DNA from 2 places in the Microbacterium sp. 1.5R genome. Region 2 is predicted to be linked to the other one. Evidence: riboswitches for the same ligand, from Rfam matches in the RefSeq annotation. Region 2 holds a riboswitch; the other holds the start of a gene.
The links. A riboswitch is a leader RNA that binds a small molecule or an ion and turns the genes downstream of it on or off. The one in region 2 is predicted to bind thiamine pyrophosphate.
Positions count from the first base shown of each region.

Region 1: another riboswitch for thiamine pyrophosphate. It lies ahead of BMW26_RS17965 (ECF transporter S component); the one in region 2 lies ahead of thiM (hydroxyethylthiazole kinase).

Region 1 is NZ_CP018151.1:3,298,878-3,307,164, reverse strand. It holds gene BMW26_RS15800 (ABC transporter ATP-binding protein) at 1-111, shown strand, start outside; gene BMW26_RS15795 (ABC transporter ATP-binding protein) at 108-2,354, shown strand; gene BMW26_RS15790 (D-alanyl-D-alanine carboxypeptidase family protein) at 2,487-3,950, opposite strand; TPP riboswitch at 4,034-4,143, shown strand; gene BMW26_RS17965 (ECF transporter S component) at 4,137-4,793, shown strand; gene BMW26_RS17810 (ABC transporter ATP-binding protein) at 4,790-6,250, shown strand; gene BMW26_RS15775 (energy-coupling factor transporter transmembrane component T family protein) at 6,247-7,044, shown strand; gene BMW26_RS15770 (TerC family protein) at 7,282-8,287, shown strand, end outside.
Region 2 is NZ_CP018151.1:2,311,136-2,319,422, reverse strand. It holds gene pheT (phenylalanine--tRNA ligase subunit beta) at 1-1,507, shown strand, start outside; gene BMW26_RS11070 (DUF402 domain-containing protein) at 1,640-2,356, shown strand; gene BMW26_RS11065 (NAD-dependent epimerase/dehydratase family protein) at 2,419-3,381, shown strand; TPP riboswitch at 3,403-3,496, shown strand; gene thiM (hydroxyethylthiazole kinase) at 3,487-4,335, shown strand; gene thiD (bifunctional hydroxymethylpyrimidine kinase/phosphomethylpyrimidine kinase) at 4,332-6,482, shown strand; gene argC (N-acetyl-gamma-glutamyl-phosphate reductase) at 6,727-7,779, shown strand; gene argJ (bifunctional glutamate N-acetyltransferase/amino-acid acetyltransferase ArgJ) at 7,776-8,287, shown strand, end outside.

The DNA.
Region 1 (8,287 bases), 990 kb from region 2:
GTCGTCCTCGAAGGGGGCACCATGGTCGGCGTCGGCACGCACGAGGAGCTTCTCGAGACCAGCACGACCTACCGAGAGATCGTCGAATCGCAGCTGGGGGTGGACGCATGAGCGAGCAGGACGCTCCCCGGACCCGCCGCGGTCGCGCGGCCAAGGCGGCGGACACGACCACTGCGGTCGAGCCGGAGCTGACAGACGAAGAGAAGTACGAGGCCGAGCTCGCCGAGAAGGCGCGCCAGGACGGCGGCGGCTGGGACAGCGTCGCTCCCGGAAAGGCCGACAACTTCGGCAAGAGCTTCAGCCGGATGATCGGGCTGCTCAAGCCGTCGGCCGTCTGGTTCATCCTGGTGTCGATCGCCGGCGCCGTCGGCGTCGTGCTCACGGTCGCGGCGCCGAAGGTGCTCGGTGAGGCCACGAACCTCATCTACAAGGGCTTCATCTCCGTGCAGCTCGCGCAGGCGAACGGGGACTTCCCCGGGTTCCCCGCCGGCACTCCGCAGGAGGATGTCGTCGCGGCACTCCGCCAGGGAGGGCAGGACGACTTCGCCAACCAGGTCGAGGCCCTCGGCGCCTTCCGTGTCGGTGACGGTGTCGACTTCGACGCGCTGCGGTGGATCATCATCGCCGTGCTGGCGATCTATGTCACCGCCGCCTTCCTCAGTTGGATCCAGGGTTACGTCATCAACGTCATCATGGTCCGCACCATGTGGCGTCTGCGCGAGCAGGTCGAGGCGAAGATCAACCGTCTGCCCCTGTCGTACTTCGACAAGGTGCAGCGCGGTGATCTGATCTCGCGCGTGACCAACGACATCGACAACATCACCCAGACCATGCAGCAGTCGCTGTCCGGCGCGATCACGGCCGTACTCACGGTCGTGGGCGTGCTGGTCCTGATGTTCTCGATCTCCTGGCAGCTCGCTCTCGTCGCGCTCGTGGCGCTCCCGCTCATGGGTGTGATCTTCGGCGTCATCGGTCCTCGCTCGCAGAAGGCGTTCAGCACCCAGTGGCGCAAGGTCGGGCGTCTGAACGCTCGCGTCGAAGAGGCCTTCTCCGGTCACGCGCTGGTCAAGGTCTTCGGTCGCGAGCAGGACGCGCTGGAGAAGTTCCAGGGCGAGAACGAGGAGCTGTTCCAGGCCAGCTTCAAGGCGCAGTTCCTCTCCGGCATCATCATGCCGGCGATGACCTTCGTCGGCAGCCTCACCTACGTGGGCATCGCGGTGCTCGGCGGTCTCATGGTCGCCAACGGGCAGCTGCGTCTCGGAGACGTGCAGGCGTTCATCCAGTACTCGCAGCAGTTCACGCAGCCGCTGTCCGAGCTCGGTGGAATGGCGGCCGTCGTGCAGTCCGGCACGGCATCGGCCGAGCGGGTGTTCGAGCTCCTCGACACCGAAGAGCAGGAAGCGGACGACGCGGATGCTCCGAAGCTCGCCGACGGCAAGGGCGTCGTGGAGTTCGAGAACGTCGCGTTCTCGTACACTCCCGACCGTCCGCTGATCACCGACCTCTCGTTCCGGGTCGAGCCCGGTCAGACGGTCGCGATCGTCGGCCCGACGGGAGCGGGCAAGACCACTCTCGTCAACCTCATCATGCGGTTCTACGAACTGAACGGCGGGCGCATCCTGCTCGACGGTCAGGACATCTCCGAGGTCACGCGTGACCAGCTGCGCTCTCGCACCGGCATGGTCCTGCAGGACCCGTGGCTGTTCGCCGGGAGCATCCGCGAGAACATCCGGTACGGACGCTCGACCGCGACCGACGACGAGGTTCTCGAAGCGGCGAAGGCGACCTATGTGGATCGCTTCGTGCATGCCCTCCCCGAGGGCTACGACACCGTGCTCGACGAAGACGCGTCGAACGTCTCGGCGGGCGAGCGACAGCTGATCACGATCGCGCGAGCGTTCGTGGCCCAGCCGTCGATCCTGATCCTCGATGAGGCCACGTCGGCGGTCGACACCCGCACCGAGCTGCTGCTGCAGCACGCGATGGCGGCGCTTCGACAGGGACGCACGTCGTTTGTGATCGCGCACCGCCTGTCGACCATCCGCGATGCCGACCTCATCCTCGTGATGGAGCACGGAGACATCGTCGAGAAGGGCACGCACGACGAGCTCATCGCCGCGCAGGGCGCCTACTGGCGCCTCTACCAGTCGCAGTTCGAACAGGCGGCGACCGACATCGACGCAGAGGACGCGCTCACCGGCTCGACTCCGGTCGTCATGAGCGGCGACGCCGAAGACGCGGCTGCGTCGGCACAGGTCGGGGTCTCGGTGGGGGCGCAGACTCCCGCCGCCGAGGCAGCGGCCGCGCAGGCAGTGGTCGAACGGCCGGATGCCGGAGGCTCCTCACGCGCCTGAAGCGACAGAGCGCCTGAAGCGCCAGAGCGCCTGAAGCGACAGAGCCCCTGAAGTGACAGAACGCCTCGCCTCCCGAATCCCGGGCGGCGAGGCGTTCTGCATCCATCGGGCTTTCGCTGGAGGGACGACGCGTCAGCGCTGGTCGGCCGTGATGCCGAGGAGTTCGAGGGGGTGGGTCAGCCGCCACCACGGGCTCGGGCCATCGACATCGTCGGCGAGCGACAGCGACGTCGTCACCGTGTTCAACGGCCCGACGCTCGTCATCGTGCCGACCTCGTCGCCCGCTTCGCGGTTGTCGCCGAGTGAGAAGTCCGTCGAGGCCTCGGCGACGGCGCCGTTCCACAGAACCACATCGGCATCCGCATCCGTGACGACATCGGTGCTCGCGCCCCACGCCGTGGTGACGGTGCCGACGACCGTGCCCTCGGCGACGGCGGGAGTCTGCTGCTCCAGCGCCGTCTCGACCTGCGTGAACAGCGAACGGGTCTCCGTGAGGCGCTGCGCGTCGTCGGCCTGACCGAGAACCGACGCGTACAGATGCACAGTCGTGTCGTCGACGGTGACGACCTTCGCGGTCAACAGGTTCCAGCTGTCGCCGAGCGTGCCGGTCTTGACGCCGACGACGCCGGGGTCCGCCAGCATCCCGTTCGTGTTCACCACCGTGCCCGCACCCGGAAGATCGACCGACGGAGTTCCGACGATGCCGGCGAAGACGGGGTTCTGCATCGCGATCTCGGCCAACGCGACGAGCGACTCGGGTGTGGCCCGGTTGCGGTCGTCGAAGCCCGACGGAGTGATGATCGTGATGTCGTCGAGACCACGGTCGCGCAGCCACACAGCTGCTGCGGCGGTGAACGACGACGGGGAACCCCAGATCTCCGCGGAGAGCCGGTCGATGTAGTTGTTGGCCGATCCGAGCAGCGTTCCCTGGAGGAGCTGGAACTCGGTGAGAGTGCCCCCCACGGGCACGTCGAGCGCGGACTGGTCGGAGCGGCGGTAGTCCCAGTAGGCCAGGTTGTCGGCCCGCGTGAACGAGAACTCGGGGCCCTGCTCGCCCACGGCGAGGGGCATCCGCTCGAGCACCATCAAGCTCGAGACGACCTTGGTGACGCTTGCGATCGCCGCAGCGTCGAGCGACGACGACGTCGTGCCGATGCCGCCGATCCCCACGGCAGCGCTTCCCTGGGCAGGGAAGGTGATCGCGGCAGCGGGCGCCGCGACGGGGGCGAGTTCGACGGCCTGAACCGTCGGCGCGACCTCGTGCAACGGCCACAGCATGGCCGATCCGGCGTAGGTGCCGAGCAAGCCGACGAGGACGCCGAGCGGCACCAGCACGCCGGGCCGGGCGATCGCCGGGCGCAGGTGCGCTCCGGTCAGCAGCGCACCGCCGCTCTCCACGGCCGGCGCGTCATCGAGCGCGTCGGTCGCCGGGTGCTGGGCCACGTCGACCGGGTCGACCCACGTCAGGGGAGTGCCGCCGCTGTCTTCCTCCGCCCACTGCGCGGGGGGAGTCGCCTCAGGAGTGAAGATCGCAGACACGTCGTCATCCGCAGGAACGGCGGAGGCGGTGGCCTCGGCGGAATCGGGAGCGGTCACCTCCTCACGGTACCGAACTCGTGCGGGGATCCGTGTCGCTGCATCGGGAGAGGGCGCGGGGTGTCGCCTCTGGGTAAGATCGTGGGTACAACCACGGGAGTCCGGCGAGCCGGGCTGAGAGGGAGCGAATCGCGCTTCGACCGTCGAACCTGATCTGGGTCATGCCAGCGCAGGGAGGAGTCACAGATGAGTACATCCACGTCCGGATCCACCACGGGATCGGCTTCGGCCACGCAGTCGTCGACGGGCCTCGGTCGACCGCAGCTCTGGCGCTGGCGGGTCGTCGACATCGTCGTGGCGAGTGTCATCGCCGTCGCGTGCGCGATGATCTTCCTGCTCTGGAACGTCGGCTACGAGGTGCCGAGCAGCATCCTGACGCCGCTGCTCCCCGGTGTTCAGGGCCTGCTCGCCGGCCCCTGGCTGATCGCCGGAGTGCTCGGCGGCCTGATCATCCGCAAGCCCGGTGCCGCTCTGTACACCGAGCTGGTCGCCGCGATCATCTCAGCACTCGTCGGCAACGCGTGGGGCCCGCTCACGATCGTCTCGGGCCTCGTACAGGGTCTCGGCGCAGAGCTGGTGTTCCTGATCTTCCTGTACGGCGTCTGGCGGCTGCCTGTCGCGATGCTGGCTGGTGCCGGTGCGGGTCTCGCCTGCGGCATCAACGACCGCATCCTCTGGTACGCCGGCGCCGACACGCTCTTCACGAGCGTCTACATCGTCTCGACCACCATCTCGGGTGCGGTCATCGCCGGACTCGGGGCGTGGCTGATCGCACGCGGACTCGCCGCAACGGGCGCCCTCAGCCGGTTCGCCGCCGGCCGCGAGGTCACCGCACGGGTGTGAGCTCGCTCACGACGCCCGCCACCCTCGAAGCCCGTGGCTGGGGGTGGCGGTACGCGACGCGACGGCGCTGGGCGGTGCGCGACGTCGACCTGCGCATCGAGCCGGGGGAGCGGGTGCTGCTGCTCGGCGCCTCCGGCTCGGGCAAGTCGACGCTGCTCCAGGGGTTCGGTGGAGTGCTCGGCGGTGCGGATGAGGGCGAGACGCACGGTGCGCTGCTCGTCGACGGTGTGCCGCCCACCGACGCCCGGGGTCGGGTCGGGATGGTCCTGCAGGATCCCGATACGCAGACGATCCTCGCGAGGGTCGGCGACGACGTCGCCTTCGGCTGCGAGAACCTCGGCGTACCCCGAGACGAGATCTGGCAGCGGGTGCGCGCGGCGCTGGACGCCGTAGAGCTCGACGTCGCCCTCGATCGATCCACGGCCGCGCTGTCGGGCGGTCAGAAGCAGCGCCTCGCCCTCGCCGGCGTGCTCGCGATGCGACCGGGTGCCATCCTGCTCGACGAACCGACGGCGAACCTCGACCCCGAGGGGGTGCGGGACGTACGGGATGCCGTGGCCGCCGCCCTCGATGCGACGAGTGCGACCCTCGTGGTCATCGAGCATCGCATCGACATCTGGCTGCCGCTCGTGACCCGGGTGATCGTGCTCGGCGCCGAGCCGGATGGAACGGTCGTGCTCGCCGACGGCAGCCCGGACGCGGTCCTCGGCGCTCGGGGCGCGGAGCTCGCGGCATCCGGCGTCTGGGTTCCCGGGCACCCGCCCGCCGTCCCGCCCGCACCGGCGCAGCGGCCGGGAGCGACGCTGCTGGAGGCCCGCGGTCTCACTGTGTCTCGCAGGCGCGGGCTCGCCGTCGCCGGTCCGTTCGACGTCGATGTGCGTGCCGGAGAGGTGCTCGGGGTCACCGGTGCGAACGGCGCAGGCAAATCGACGCTCGGGCTCACGCTCGCGGGATTGATCCCGGCCGAAGAGGGTCGGGTCGCCGCTCTGCCGCCCCTCGCCGCCGGAGAGAAGCCGGATCCCATTCACTGGTCGTCGCGCGCCCTGCTCACGCGCATCGCGTCGGTCATGCAGACGCCCGAGCACCAGCTGCTCGCCAAGACCGTGCGCGACGAGCTGTCGGTCGGACCGCGGGCGCTGAAGCTGCCGGACGCCGAGATCGCCTCCCGAGTCGACGACCTGCTCGAAAGACTGCGGCTCACCTCGCTCGCCGCAGCCAATCCCTACACCCTGTCGGGCGGAGAGAAGCGGCGGCTCACGGTCGCCGCCGCCCTCGCCACGCGGCCCCGGATGCTGGTGCTCGACGAGCCCACCTTCGGGCAGGATGCGACGACCTGGGCCGAACTCGTCGGCCTGATCGCACGTCTGCGCGACGAGGGCACGGCGATCGTGGCGATCAGTCATGACGAGACCGTGCTCGAGGCTCTGCACGCTCGGCGCATCGAGGTGGGACGATGATCGATCCGCTGACCGCCCGCGTCGAACGATCCGGTCCGATCGCCCCGCGCTCGGCCCTCGCGAAACTCATCGCGGCGCTTCTCATCGCCCTCCCCCTCGTGCTGACGATCGACGTGGTGTCGGCATCCGTCGCCCTGCTGCTCGAGATCCCTCTGCTCGTGCTCGCAGGCCTGCGCGCGAAGGAGTTCTGGACCCGCACCGCGGTGCTGTGGATCGCGGCGCCGCTCAGTGCGGTCACGATCGCTCTCTACGGCGCGACCAGCGGCACCGTGCATGTCGAGTGGCTCGTCGTGCGCATCAGCGACGGGTCGCTCGCGCTCGCTGCGGCGACCGCCGTGCGCGTGCTCGCGATCGGACTCCCCGCGGTGGTGCTCTTCATCACGGTCGACCCCACCGACCTCGCCGACGACCTGGCGCAGCGGGTGAGGCTGCCGGCGCGATTCGTCGTCGGCGCGCTCGCGGGGATGCGGATGCTGGGCCTGCTCGTCGACGACTGGCGGGCGCTCTCTCTCGCGCGGCGTGCGCGCGGGGTGGCCGACGAGGGGCGGGTCCGTCGTGCGCTCGGCATGGCGTTCGCGCTGTTCGTGCTGGCGATCCGTCGTGGATCGTCGCTGGCGACGGCCATGGAGGCTCGCGGCTTCGGCGGTGCGGCACCGCGTTCGTGGGCGCGGGAGTCGAGGTGGGACCGACGCGACACGGCGCTGGTCATCGTCGCGGCGGTGATCCCGGCGGTGGCGATCGCGGCGGCGGTGCTCACGGGTGCGTGGAACTTCATCCTCGGCCCGACCGCCTGACGAGCCCACGACCTGACATCGCCGCCCGAACCACCGGAACCGGAAGCATCCACTCAGCTTTCTCATAGCTGGAATGCCGATGTATTCGCTAGCATCGAGTGAACCCAAGGGGAGTACTCCACCACGGGCGGCTCGTCATTACGGATGTCCCTGCATCCCGGGTCCCCGGTCCTCGTTCTCGAGGATGGAGAAGACCTTGGCGTCGACCTCGTCACGCCTCGTCTTCTGGAGACCTCCTTGAACATCACCCCCCTCGTGTGGATCATCACGATCGCCGTCACGATCGCCTTCTTCGTGTACGAGTTCTTCGCCCACGTGCGAAAGCCCCATGAGCCCACCATCGGCGAGTCCGCCCGCTGGTCGGCGTTCTACATCGGTCTGGCCCTGCTGTTCGGCGTCGGCATCGGCACCGTGTCGGGCTGGACGTACGGCGGTGAGTACTTCGCCGGGTACCTGACCGAGAAGGCGCTGTCGATCGACAACCTCTTCGTGTTCCTCATCGTGATGACCGGCTTCGCCGTGCCGCGCATCTATCAGCAGAAGGTGCTGATGATCGGCATCGTCATCGCGCTCATCATGCGCGGTGGATTCATCGCGCTCGGCGCCACGCTGATCGAGAACTTCTCCTGGATCTTCTACCTCTTCGGTGCGCTGCTGCTGTTCCTGGCCTACCGCCAGGCGTTCGCACAGGGCGACCACAACCCGGCTAACGGCCGATTCATGCGCTTCGTGCGCCGTATCCTGCCGGTGAGCGACGAGTACAACGGCGACCGCCTGACCGTGCAGCGCGACGGCAAGCGATTCTTCACGCCGATGTTCCTCGTGATCATCGCGATCGGCTTCGTCGACCTGATCTTCGCGGTCGACTCGATCCCCGCCATCTACGGTCTGACCGAAGAGGCCTACATCGTCTTCACGGCCAACGCCTTCGCCCTCATGGGCCTGCGCCAGCTGTACTTCCTCATCGGCGGCCTGCTGCAGCGCCTCGTGTACCTCGCGCAGGGCCTCGCGGTCATCCTCGCGTTCATCGGCGTCAAGCTCGTGCTGCACGCGATGCACGTCAACGAGCTTCCGTTCATCAACGGCGGAGAGCCGATGCTGTGGGCGCCTGAGATCCCGATCTGGTTCTCGCTCGTCTTCATCGGCGCGACGATCGCCGTCGCCACCGTCGCGAGCCTCATGAAGACGCGACGCGACGACAAGCGCGACGCGCTCGACACTCCTGATCCGTCCAGCTCTGCAC
Region 2 (8,287 bases):
CGGCGGCACGACCGAGATGAGCGACACGACGCACAACGTGCTCATCGAGGCCGCGACCTTCGACCCCGTGACGATCGCCCGCACCGCACGCCGTCACAAGCTGCCCAGCGAGGCATCCAAGCGGTTCGAGCGCGGTGTCGACCCGCTCGTGCCGTTCGTGGCCGCCCGCCGTGCAGCCGACCTGATGGTCGAATTCGCCGGCGGCGCGCTCACCGACGAGGGTGGCGCTCTGTTCGCCGAGGTCTTCGTCGCGGACATCGACCTCCCGCGCGGATTCGTGCAGGGGCTCATCGGCGTCGACTACTCCGACGACGAGATCGCCGGCGCGCTCACGACCATCGGCGCAGAGGTCTCCGGGTCGGATGCCGGGTGGACCGTGATCCCGCCGACCTGGCGTCCCGACCTCACCGACAAGTGGTCTCTCGCCGAAGAGGTCGCTCGCATCCACGGTCTCGACCGCATCCCGTCGGTGCTGCCGACGCCGCCGTCCGGCCGCGGGCTCACCGCACACCAGCAGGGTCGTCGCCGCGTCGCCGACGCGCTGGCGGCTGCCGGTCTCGTCGAGACGCCCTCATTCCCCTTCACGACGGAGGCGGAGAACGACCTGCACGGCTCGGCGTCGGGAGAGCATCTGCCCAGCATCCGGCTCGCGAACCCGCTCGACGGCTCCGCTCCGTTCCTGCGTCGATCGCTGATCCCCGGGCTTCTGCAGACCGCGCACCGCAACATCTCGCGCGGCCTCACGGACCTCGCGCTGTTCGAGACCGGAGTCGTGTTCCTGCCCGAGCCGGGTGTCGAGTACGGCACGGACGAGGTGCCGCCGCTCGGCGAGCGTCCGTCGGACGACACGCTCGCCGAACTGAACGCGTCGATCCCACCGCAGCACCGCCATGTCGCGGCGCTGTTCACGGGCAACGTCGTGACCAAGCAGCCGGGACGCGCCGTGGAGCCCTACGGGCTCTCCGAGGCGCTCGACGCCGCCAGAGTCATCGCGGCTGCAGCCGGAGTCGACCTCGATGTGGTGCAGGGGCAGCGCGCGGCGCTGCACCCCGGACGCACCGGCGTGCTCTCCGTCGGCGACGTCGAGATCGGATACGTCGGCGAGCTCCACCCCGAGGTCGCCGCCGGAGCAGACCTTCCCGGTCGTGCCATCGTGCTCGAGCTCGACCTCGACGAGGTCATCGCGCTCGGCGGGAACCGTGCGGTCGCCGCCTCGTTGTCGACCTTCCCCGCTGCGACACAGGACGTGTCGCTGGTGGTCGGCGCTGATGTGCCGGCGGGCGACGTACGCGCTGCGCTCACCGAGGGCGCCGGTGCGCTTCTCGAGTCGATCCGCCTCGTCGACGACTACCGGGGGGACGGCGTCGCGGATGGTCAGAAGAGTCTCACCTTCGCGCTGCGCTTCCGCGCGGACGACCGCACGCTCACCGCAGCCGAGGCGACAGAGGCGAAGCTCGCGGGTGTCTCTGTCGCAGCTGAGCGCTTCGACGCGACCCTGCGCGACTGAAGCTCCGCCTGAACCGACCCGCACGCGGACCGCACTCGAACGGTGCGGTCCGCGTGCGCGTGTGCTCTCAAGATGCTGCCGACGCCGCCGAGCCGACCTGAGCGCGGTGGACCTGCGAGGTACCGTGTCGGGATGAGCATCCTGCCCCACAGCACTCCCGCGGCGGTTCCTGATGGTGTCCGACCGATGGGTGAAGCGCCGTTCCTCGAACCCGGCGACCAGATCTCCTGGCACTACCGCAAGCCCGGCTGGCAGCCCGGCGATGCGTCGACCATCACGCCCATGCGGGTGGTCCGCGACGATGAACGCGGTCTGGTGGCATGGCTCGCTCCGGGCACGCTTCAGGAGGGGCAGGGCACTCCGGCGGGCGAGCGCATCCGGACCGTTCCGCTCGAGCGTCGGTGGCTCGATCCGCGTACCCGGATCGTGGAGGAGTGGTGGGGCAACGGCATCCTCCGCATCGCTCCGGCCGGTGTGGCGTGGTCGGTGTGGCTGTTCTGGAGCGATGTGAGCGGTCCCGAGTGGGAGTTCGCCGGGTGGTACGTGAATCTCGAGAACGCGCATCTGCGCACCGACCGCGACACGTATTCGTCGGATCACATCCTCGACGTGGAGATCCAGGCGGACGGTCAGGTGCACCTCAAGGACGAGGACGAGGTGATCGCGGCCGTCGAGCAGGGACGTCTCACCTCTGAGCAGGCCGCGCAGATCGAACGACACGCGGACGCGGCGATCGAGTCCTTCCATCACGGTGACTGGCCGTTCGACGCCGAATGGCGCGACTGGCGCCCGGATCCCTCGTGGACGGTCCCGGAACTGTCCGGCCTGTCGGATCTTCGCACGAGCTGACCGGCATCCGCCCTGAGCGGAAGACCCTTCCCCTCGCGCGGCGAAGATGGTGGCATGGGGTCATGACGGATGTTCTGATCCTCGGCGGCACCGGCTGGCTGTCCGGCCGCATCGCCAGACGGCTGCTCCTGAGCGGGGCGACGGTGATGTGCCTGGCGCGCGGAGGACGACCGTCTCCGGAGGGCGCGAGCCTGGTGCTGGCCGATCGTGACGCCAGGGACGCCTACGATGCGGTGTCCGGTCGGGAGTGGGATCACGTGATCGACGTCTCGTCGAACGCGGCCCACGTCTCCGCTGCGGTCGCGGCACTCGGTGAGCGAGCGGGCCGCTGGACGTACGTCTCGTCGATGTCGGCATACTCCGACGAGGAGACGGTCGGTGCAGACGAGTCGGCGACGCTGCATCCGCCGGCTGAGAGGGGAGACGACGAGTACGGCCGGCAGAAGGTGGCCGCCGAGGACGCTGTCCGTGCACTCGGCGACCGCACCCTGATCGTGCGCCCGGGATTGATCGTCGGGGCGGACGACCCGAGTGATCGTTTCGGGTATTGGGCTGCCGCTTTTCTGCGTGCCGAGGACGGCCCGGTGCTGCTTCCGCCTGTCGAGGAGCGCGACGTGCAGGTGATCGACGTCGACGACCTGTCCGAGTTCGTCGCCACCACGGGGGCCACCGGCGTGATCAACACGATCGGCGATCGGCATCGGCTGAGCGAGGTCCTCGACGCCGTGCGCAGACGTGCGGGGCACCGGGGAGACACGGTCGCGGCATCTGACGCCTGGCTCGTCGAGCACGGTGTGGCGTATTGGGCGGGGGAGCGGTCGCTGCCGCTGTGGCTGCCGAGCGAGATGACCGGATTCATGACCAGGTCGAACGCCCGCTACCGCGCGGCAGGAGGTCGGCTTCGTCCGCTCGACGAGACGATCGCCGCCGTGGTCGATGACGAGCAGGCGCGCGGCGTCGATCGGGACCGGCGGGCAGGGCTCACTCGCGCCGACGAACTCGCGCTGTTGCAGCTGATCGACTGATCGGGGCCTCGCTAGACTGCGATCAGTGACACGGGGTGCCGCATCCGCGGCTGAGAACAGACCCGTCGAACCTGATCTAGTTCGTACTAGCGAAGGGATGTCGCGTTGAGCGATCGTCTGCGTCCTGATTCCGAATCGACCTTGGCCACCTCGGCGGCTGAGCTCCTGACAGGGCTGCGCGACAGCCCACCCTTGACCCATTGCATCACCAACAGCGTCGTCACGGGCTTCACCGCGAACGTGCTGCTCGCCCTCGGCGCGGCGCCGGCGATGGTCGACATCGTCGGTGAGGCGGGGATGTTCGCCGGGGTGGCCTCCGGGGTGCTGATCAACCTCGGTACGCCGACTCCGGAGCAGCGTGCGGCGAGCCGTGAAGCCGCGGCAGGAGCCCTCGCCGCAGGTACTCCGTGGGTGCTGGATCCCGTCGCGATCGGCGCGCTGCCGGTGCGCACGGCACTCGCGCACGAGCTGGCCGACGCACGCCCCACGGCGATCAGGGGGAACGCCTCGGAGATCCTCGCCCTCGCGGGGCTCAGCGCCGGGGGGCGCGGCGTCGATGCGACGGACACGACCGATGCCGCGGCCGAAGCGGCACTCGCACTCGCTTCGCGGCACGGCGCGGTGGTCGCGGTGTCGGGACCGGTCGACCTGGTGACGGATGGAGCACGATTGCTCCGCATCGCGAACGGTCATGAACTGCTCACCCGTGTCACCGGCGGCGGATGCGCGCTGGGTGCCGTCATGGCGGCGTTCCTCGGTGCGGCGCGCTCGACCGCTGCGGATCCGCTCACCGCCGTCTCGGCGGCGAGCCTCGTGTACACGATCGCCGCCGAGCGCGCCGCGGCGCGGGCCCCGGGCCCCGGCAGCTTCGCCGTCGCACTGCTCGACGCGCTCGCCGCCGTGCAGCCGGAGGACCTCGCCCTCGCCGCGCGTGTGCAGGAGCACGCGCTGTGATCGCGGACCTCTCCCTCTATCTCGTCACGGATCCCACCCTCTGCGGCGCGCGGGGCGTCGCGGAGACGGTGCGACTCGCCGTCGACGGGGGCGTGCGCATCGTCCAGCTGCGCGACAAGGGCGCGACGGATGCCGAGACCGCCGATCAGTTGATCGAGCTCTCTCGGGTGATCGACGGCCGTGCACTGCTCGTGGTGAACGACCGCGTCGAGGCGGCGCTGATCGCTCGCGCCAGGGGAGCGCGGGTCGACGGCGTGCACCTCGGCCAGGGCGACGTATCGGTGCTGCGGGCACGCGAGCGGCTGGGACCCGAGGCGATCATCGGGTTGACGGCGAACACGCCGGAGCATCTCGACGCCGTGGCCGCCCTGCCGGCAGGAACGGTCGACTATCTCGGCGTCGGCGTGATCCGTCCCACCGCCACCAAGCCGGATCACCCGCCGGCCCTGGGAATCCACGGCTTCGGTGCGCTCGCCGCGAGGACCGCACTGCCATGCGTCGCCATCGGCGGCGTGGGAATCGACGACATCGAGCGCCTTCGGGATGCGGGTGCGGCGGGGCTCGCCGTCGTCTCCGCCATCTGCGCCGCCGTCGATCCGACGAGGACGGCCCGGGCATTCCTCAGCCGATGGAGGGCTTCGGGCACACCTCGCGTGCTCAGCATCGCGGGGAGCGACCCGTCGGGCGGGGCGGGGATCCAGGCCGATCTCAAGTCGATCGCCGCGAACGGGGGCTATGGCATGGCGGCTGTCACGGCGCTCACGGCGCAGAACACCAGGGGAGTCCGAGCGGTGCACGTGCCTCCTGCCGAGTTCCTCCGGCAGCAGCTCGATGCCATCTCGGACGACATCGTCATCGACGCGGTGAAGATCGGGATGCTGGCGAACACGGAGGTGATCGCCACCGTCGCCGCCTGGCTCGACGCCGTCCGTCCGCCGATCGTCGTGCTCGACCCGGTCATGGTCGCGACCAGCGGTGATCGCCTGCTCGATGAGGATGCCGAGCGCGCACTCCGCGGGCTCCTCGAGCGCGCTCATGTCGTGACGCCCAACCTCGCCGAGCTCGCCGCGCTCTCCGATCGTCCGATCACGGGGTGGGACGACGCGCTCGAGGCCGGGGCCGAGCTCTCCGCCCGCATCGGCGGGGCGGTGCTCGTCAAGGGAGGGCACCGCGACGGCGACGACGTTCCGGACGCGTTGATCGATGTCGCCGGAGGCGTCAGACACGGCTATCCCGGGTCGCGCATCATGACACACAACACGCACGGCACCGGATGCTCCCTGTCGTCGGCCCTCGCCACCCGCCTCGCCGGAGGGGAGTCCCCTGTCGACGCGGTGAAATCGGCGAGGACCTGGCTGCGGGAATCCCTGAGGCAGAGCGATGCGCTCGACATCGGGAGCGGTCACGGACCGGTGAACCACTTCGGCGGCCTCTGGCGACGAGGGGGACTCGAGGCCGCACCCGAGCGTGCCGACCTCCGCGATCGGTGGTGGGACCGGATCGCGCACGTGCGGGCCGACATCGACGAGCTGTCCTTCATCCGCGCTCTGGCCGACGGGACTCTCGACCGCGAACGGTTCCTCTTCTACCTCCGACAGGACGCCCTCTATCTCCGGGAGTACGCCCGAGTGCTCGCAGCGGCCGCGCGGATCGCGCCCACACCGCACGAGCAGGCGTTCTGGGCTCAGTCGGCCCAGGGGGCGATCACCGGAGAGCTCGAGCTCCATGCATCGTGGCTGGCCCCGGGCGCGGGAGTGGAAGCGGCGACCTTCGCCGTCGATCCGGCGCCTGCGACCGTCGCGTACCTCGACCACCTGCGCTCCGTGGCCTTCGGCGGCGACTACGCCGAGCTCATCGCGGCCGTGCTGCCGTGCTTCTGGCTGTACACCGATCTCGGAACCCGCCTGCACGCGGGGGAGTTCGACGCGTACGCCCGAGACCCGCAGCATCCCTACGCGACGTGGCTCGCGACGTATGCCGATCCCGCGTTCGAGAAGGCGACGGAGCAGGCGATCGACCATGTGATGCATGCGGCGACGGAGTCGGATGCCGCGGGGCGGCGACGGATGCTCCGCGCTTTCGAGGTCTCCAGCGCGCACGAACTCGCCTTCTTCGCGGCGCCGGCACTCCACGCGTCCGGCGGATGACGGACCGGATTTGCGCATGCCGCGACGAGCGCGCTATCGTCGCGGCATGCCTTCGGCCGCCACCGCTCCTCTGACGCTCGTTCCGAGCGTCATCGCCGTGCGCCGACGCAGCAGCGGCCGCCGACTCTAGGCGACCCTGCGCTTCTGCCTGCGTACGCACGGCGGTCGAGTGCCGGTGTCGCCGCCCCGGTTCCCGACACTGCACCCCGCGTTCGCCGAGGGGTCCGACCGTTAAGGTAGAAGAATGACGTACTCCGTCGCCGTCTCCGGCGCATCCGGCTACGCGGGCGGCGAGATCCTGCGCCTCCTCGCGTCTCATCCCGACATCGAGATCCGCACGGTGACAGCGCACTCGAACGCCGGTCAACCGCTCGTGCAGCATCAGCCGCACCTGCGGTCGCTCGCACACCTCGCCCTGCAGGACACCACGCCCGAGACGCTCGCCGGGCACGACATCGTCTTCCTCGCTCTGCCGCACGGGCAGTCCGGGCAGTACACCGACGCGCTCGGCGACACCCCGCTCGTGATCGACGCGGGAGCGGACCACCGACTGACGTCGCAGGATTCCTGGGACGCGTTCTACGGCGGCGACTTCCACGAACCGTGGGCCTACGGCGTTCCCGAGCTGCTCGTCGGCGGTGTCAAGCAGCGCGAGACGCTGCGCGAGGCGAAGCGCATCGCCGCTCCCGGCTGCAACGCCTCGACCGTGAGCCTGAGCCTGGCCCCCGGGGTCGCCGCAGGGGTGATCGACGCGGGGGACATCGTCTCGGTGCTCGCCGTCGGCCCGTCCGGAGCGGGGAAGAGCCTCAAGACCAACCTGCTCGCCGGCGAGATCCTCGGCACAGCCAATCCCTACGCGGTCGGGGGCACGCACCGGCACATCCCGGAGATCCGCCAGGCGCTCGCCGCGGCATCCGGCTCCCCAGCCGACGGCATCCGCATCTCGTTCACGCCTGTGCTGGTTCCGATGTCGCGGGGCATCCTCGCCACCTCGACCGCGACGATCGTCGGCGATGTCAGCGATGCGGAGATCCGCGCCGCCTGGGAGGACGCCTACGGCGACGAGACCTTCGTGCAGTTGCTGCCCGCCGGTCAGTTCCCGCGCACGGCCGATGTCCTCGGTGCGAACACCGCCCTGATCGGTCTCGCGATCGATCGCGCGGCGAACCGCGTGACGGTGGTCACCGCGGTCGACAACCTCGTCAAGGGCACCGCCGGCGCTGCCGTCCAATCCATGAACCTCGCGCTGGGGCTGCCCGAGTCCCGCGCCCTCTCAGTGAACGGAGTCGCGCCGTGAGCGTCACCGCCCCCGCAGGATTCGAAGCGGCCGGAGTCGCCGCAGGTCTCAAATCGACCGGAAAGCCCGATGTCGCCGTCGTGGTCAATCGCGGCCCGCGCAAGGTCGGTGCGGCCGTGTTCACCAGCAACCGCGCCAAGGCGAACCCCATCATCTGGTCGCAGCAGGCCGTCGCCGATCGCGTGGTCGAGGCCGTCGTGCTGAACTCCGGAGGCGCGAACTGCTTCACCGGCAGCTTCGGCTTCCAAACGACGCACCAGACCGCAGAGAAGGCGGCCGAGCTGCTCGGCGTCGGCGCCGGCGACGTGCTCGTGTGCTCGACCGGCCTCATCGGAGTCGGAGACGAAATCTTCCGCGCGAAGGTCCTCTCGGGCACCGAACAGGCGATCGCCGAGCTGTCGACAGACGGCGGCGATGTCGCGGCCGAGGCCATCATGACCACCGACAGCGTGTCGAAGACCGCCGTGGTCAGCCGAGACGGCTGGACCATCGGCGGCATGGCCAAGGG